Regions from separate parts of the Halobacillus trueperi genome, predicted to be linked through region 1. Evidence: riboswitches for the same ligand, from Rfam matches in the RefSeq annotation. Region 1 holds a riboswitch; the other holds the start of a gene.

Region 1 (2,407 bases):
ATTCCCTCGCCTTGGATGGTAGGGCCAAATATTTCGAGAACGGGGAATTTATTCATCCATCATCCACTCCCGTCTTGCTTCCGCGAAACTTGTCGGTGTTTCGTAAAGTTTTACAAATTCAACACGACACTTATTCGGATCCTCTTTCAAAGCTTCTTCCATTTTTTCATAAATCCAAACGACCATATTTTCAGCTGTTGTATTCATGTTCGGGAGTGTATCATTCAAATACCTGTGATCGAGATGGATTTCAATCTGTTCTTTCCAAATTTTCTTGATGTCACCAAAATCGATGACAAGACCAATATCATCAACAAAGCCGCTGACGCCAAAAATCACTTTATACGTATGTCCATGGAGATTTTTACATTTTCCTTCATAACAATGTAGGTGGTGAGCAGCGTCAAAAGTGAATTCTTTGCTGACGAGTACACGCTTTTGGTGGTATTTCAACTCATGTTGTTTGATGTCCTGATCCATTTTCTGCAAGTTTTCAACAATCGTAAACCCGTACATTATTTGGTCACCTCTTTTTTAGCGAGGTAAGTATGAAGGCCATTCCTGCGAAGTTCACAAGCCGGGCATTCCCCGCAGCCATCCCCTCGGATACCGTTGTAGCAAGTCAACGTTTTTTCACGGACGTAGTCAAAGGCATCCAAATCATCAGCCATTTCCCACGTTTCTGCTTTGTCCAGCCACATAAGTGGGGTATGAATAACGAATTCATCATCCATCGATAGATTCAGTGTGACATTCAAGGATTTAACAAAGACATCGCGGCAGTCTGGATAACCGCTGAAATCTGTCTCACAAACCCCTGTCACAATATGTTTCGCGCCGATTTGCCGCGCAAGAATTGTGGCGAAAGACAAGAATAATAGATTCCTTCCCGGTACAAAGGTAGAAGGAAGTTCCCCATCTTCTCCATCTTTCACTTCAATATCATCCCTTGTTAAAGCATTAGGGGCAAGTTGGTTAAGTAAAGACATATCAAGGATATGATGGCGAACCCGCTGATCTCCAGCGATTTCTTTCGCCACTTCAATTTCTTCTTTATGACGTTGGTTGTAATCGAAAGTAACGACTTCAACGGAATCGAACTTCTTCAATGCCCAGAACAAACAAGTCGTACTGTCCTGTCCACCACTGAATACAACCACAGCTTTTTTATTTTTTTCCATAAAAAAATTCTCCTTTCATCATCGAAAAAGAGAATTCTACACACCCAAAACCATTAAAAAAACCGCACCTAAGGCAAGGTACAGTTCCATCCTTAGTTTTTTATAGAGGGTGTCGCTAGAACCTCTCCTGCTCTGAAGCAGACTTTATTTAATTTACCCTACTCATCTTAACACGACAATATGCCCCTGGAAACCCTGCACTTTCTTTATGGCAGGATTTCAAGGGTTCGCGTTGCTGTGTTGAGCGTCAGGGGTGGCTGGGAAGCCACTCGCTTTCCTGTGGGGGAGCGCCGAGCTTCCTCGGACTACGTCCTGCGGGATCTCGCCTATCTCCTTCTCACACGGGAGTCTCGCAGCTTCCCAACCACCCCATTCGATGCAGGAGCGAAACGAACCCCTTCACTGTGAGAGGGTGCCTTCCACTATCCTGGTGTTTTAAGTATAAAGCGCATTATAACAACCTTTCCGCATACGTAATAGCGTCCTTGGGAGTTGATTTCCCTCCAATTACCATGTGCATAAAAGCAGCTTATTCCGGATGTGGTTTCGAGATACTTATATTGCAAAGGGGCGGAGGGGAATGGCGAGACTCCTGCGGGAAAAAAGTGTATGGTGAGACCCCGCAGGACGCAGTCCGAGGAGGCTCACCGCGCTCCCGCGGAAAGCGAGCCATTCCCCGCAGCCCCTATCCACTCAACAAAAGTCTCGAAACTGAGTCTTCCACAATCGGGATCTTTAGTTGAATATAGGGCTATGAAAATGGCAATCTGAAAAAAACTTTTTCTATGAATGTATTTTATGTGTTGACTTCTGCTTATGATTTTGTATAATTATAAACAATTCATTATAAAAATACATTCGTGGACGAAGAGAGTACGTATGAAGTTGGTCGACAGCGAGCCGGGGGCGGTGGAAGCCTGGTGACGGATTGATACGGAAACGCACTTCTGAGATGTTCGGTGAATAAAGTAGCCAGAACCGGGAGCCCCCGTTATCAGCTTCGAGTTGGTCTGACATACAGACAATGAGAGTGGCACCGCGGATGATTCAAAATCCGTCTCTTACCCCAGGTAGGAGACGGATTTTTTTATGGACAATAAACGAGGAGGTTATTAATATGACAAAACCAAAAGTAGTATTAGCTTATTCCGGTGGATTGGACACATCGATTTCTGTTAAGTGGATTCAAGAAAAGTATGGGTATGATGTGATCGCTTTAGGATTGG
Region 2 (2,407 bases), on a different contig from region 1:
TTTTCGGCCCTGTGATTCCTGTGACGACATTCAAAACATTGGATGAGGCGATTGAAAAAGGTAATGATACAGATTATGGATTATCCTCTTCTGTTTATACCGAAGACATGAATGAAGCGATGCTTGTCGTGAATGAACTGAAGTTCGGTGAAACATTCGTTAATCGTGAAAACTTCGAAGCTGTTCAGGGCTATCATGCAGGAATGAGAAAGTCAGGACTTGGTGGAGCGGACGGAAAACACGGAATGGAAGATTTCCTTGTCACACAAGTTGTTTATATGCAATATAAAGATGATAAAAAATAAGAAGCAAAAGAGCTGCGATACTTGTCGCAGCTCTTTTTTTACCGGTTATCGATTTTTTCGGGATAAAGATCGTGATTCATCAAGCGATGGTCAGCCATTTGCTCAAACTTTGTGCCAGGTTTCCCGTAATTGCAGTAAGGATCAATAGAAATCCCCCCACGAGGGGTGAACTTGCCCCAAACTTCGATGTAACGGGGGTCCATCAAGTCAATCAAATCGTTCATAATCGTATTCACACTGTCTTCATGAAAATCGCCGTGGTTCCGGAAGCTGAATAGATAGAGTTTAAGTGATTTACTTTCCACCATCTTAACATCCGGAATGTAGCTGATGTAGATCGTTGCAAAATCAGGTTGGCGTGTCTTTGGGCAAAGGGTTGTGAATTCCGGACAATTGAACTTTACGAAATAGTCACGGTTCGGGTGTTGGTTATCAAACGTTTCGAGGACATCCGGGTCATACTCAAAAGAATAGGAATTTCCTTGGTTACCAAGGAGAGATAAATCAAGGTCTTGATCGTTGCGTCCTGGCATGGGTCATGCTCCTTTTTGAATGTATTTTCAATAAAAAAAGCCGCAGCGGCTAAGGGCTGCGGCTTATCATAAGACGTGGTCCTTAGTTTTTTATAGAGGGGTGGGCTAAGAAACCTCTTCTATGAATCTTTCATGCTCGTTTCATTATATAAACAGAGGAGAATGCTGTCAATTTACCTCGTTCCCTTGTCCTAATTCTGTAAATCTTTGGAGATAACACTTTAAATATGAGTAGAAATCCCCTACAATAGAAGTAATTCATAAAATTTTCAGAAAAGTATGCAGTTCGTGGCTCTGAAAGGATCAGAGCTTTCTTCAGCCACAAAGGGAAAACGTTTACAAAACATTCTTATGAGGTGATGATGAATATGGACATGAAACCAATTCCAGCTCGATCAGGCAATCACAACATGGAAAACTACAAAGAAGCGTATGAGAATTTCCAGTGGGAAGAAGTGAAGGAACAGTTCTCATGGAACGAGACAGGTAAAGTAAACATTGCATATGAAGCTGTCGACCGCCATGCAGAAAATCCTGATAAGAAAGATCAGGCAGCTCTGATCTACTCTGCACCGGATAGAGAAGAGACCCTTACTTTTGAAGATTTGAAGCTGAAAAGTAATCAATTCGCGAATGTACTTAAAAAACACAATATAGAAAAAGGAGATCGTGTCTTTCTTTTCATGCCGAGAAGTCCTGAGTTTTATGCAACCTTCCTTGGTATTCTTAAGGTAGGAGCGATTGCCGGTCCTCTTTTTGAGGCATTCATGGAACAAGCCGTACGAGATCGCTTGGAGGACAGTGAAGCGACGATGCTCATTACGACGCCTGAATTGCTTGAGCGTGTACCTGCAGATGAGCTTCCGAACTTGAAGCAAGTCGTGCTTGTAGGCGGTGATGCACCGGGTAACTACATTTCTTATGAAGAAGAAATGGAGAAAGCTTCGCATGAATTTGAAATCGAGTGGGTGGATCTTGAAGACGGCATGCTCCTTCACTATACGTCTGGTTCAACAGGCAAGCCGAAAGGAGTTTATCACGTCCATAATGCTATGCTTCAACATTACCAGACAGGTAAATGGGTTTTGGACCTTAAAGAGGATGATGTGTACTGGTGTACAGCAGACCCAGGTTGGGTAACAGGCACAAGTTACGGTATCTTTGCTCCATGGTTAAACGGGGTGACAAACGTCATTCGAGGTGGACGATTCAGTCCTGATGATTGGTATGGAACGATTGCCGAGAAAAATGTTTCCGTCTGGTATTCCGCTCCGACTGCTTTCCGTAAACTGTTGAGCGCTGGAGAGGAAGTGGCGAAAAAGCATGACCTGTCCTCCCTTCGCCACGTGTTGAGTGTAGGAGAGCCATTGAACCCTGAAGTTGTAACATGGGGGCTTTCAGCCTTCGACTTGCGTATCCACGATACATGGTGGATGACGGAAACAGGGGGCATGTTGATTTGTAACTACCCTGCGATGGATATGCGTCCTGGATCCATGGGTAAACCGTTCCCTGGCATCGAAGCGGCCATTGTCGATAATGAAGGAAATGAACTCCCTGCCAACCAAA

What was found. A riboswitch is a leader RNA that binds a small molecule or an ion and turns the genes downstream of it on or off. The one in region 1 is predicted to bind preQ1.
Region 2: it holds a riboswitch for preQ1, as region 1 does, so the genes downstream of both, queF (preQ(1) synthase) here and queC (7-cyano-7-deazaguanine synthase QueC) in region 1, are expected to answer to the same signal.

What each region holds. Positions count from the first base shown of each region.
Region 1 is NZ_QUAE01000010.1:42,809-45,215, reverse strand. It holds gene queE (7-carboxy-7-deazaguanine synthase QueE) at 1-56, opposite strand, end outside; gene queD (6-carboxytetrahydropterin synthase QueD) at 49-516, opposite strand; gene queC (7-cyano-7-deazaguanine synthase QueC) at 516-1,181, opposite strand; PreQ1 riboswitch class I at 1,268-1,312, opposite strand; T-box leader at 2,034-2,246, shown strand; gene DYE48_RS13110 (argininosuccinate synthase) at 2,299-2,407, shown strand, end outside.
Region 2 is NZ_QUAE01000004.1:11,528-13,934, reverse strand. It holds gene aldA (aldehyde dehydrogenase) at 1-305, shown strand, start outside; gene queF (preQ(1) synthase) at 344-838, opposite strand; PreQ1 riboswitch class I at 915-961, opposite strand; gene acsA (acetate--CoA ligase) at 1,207-2,407, shown strand, end outside.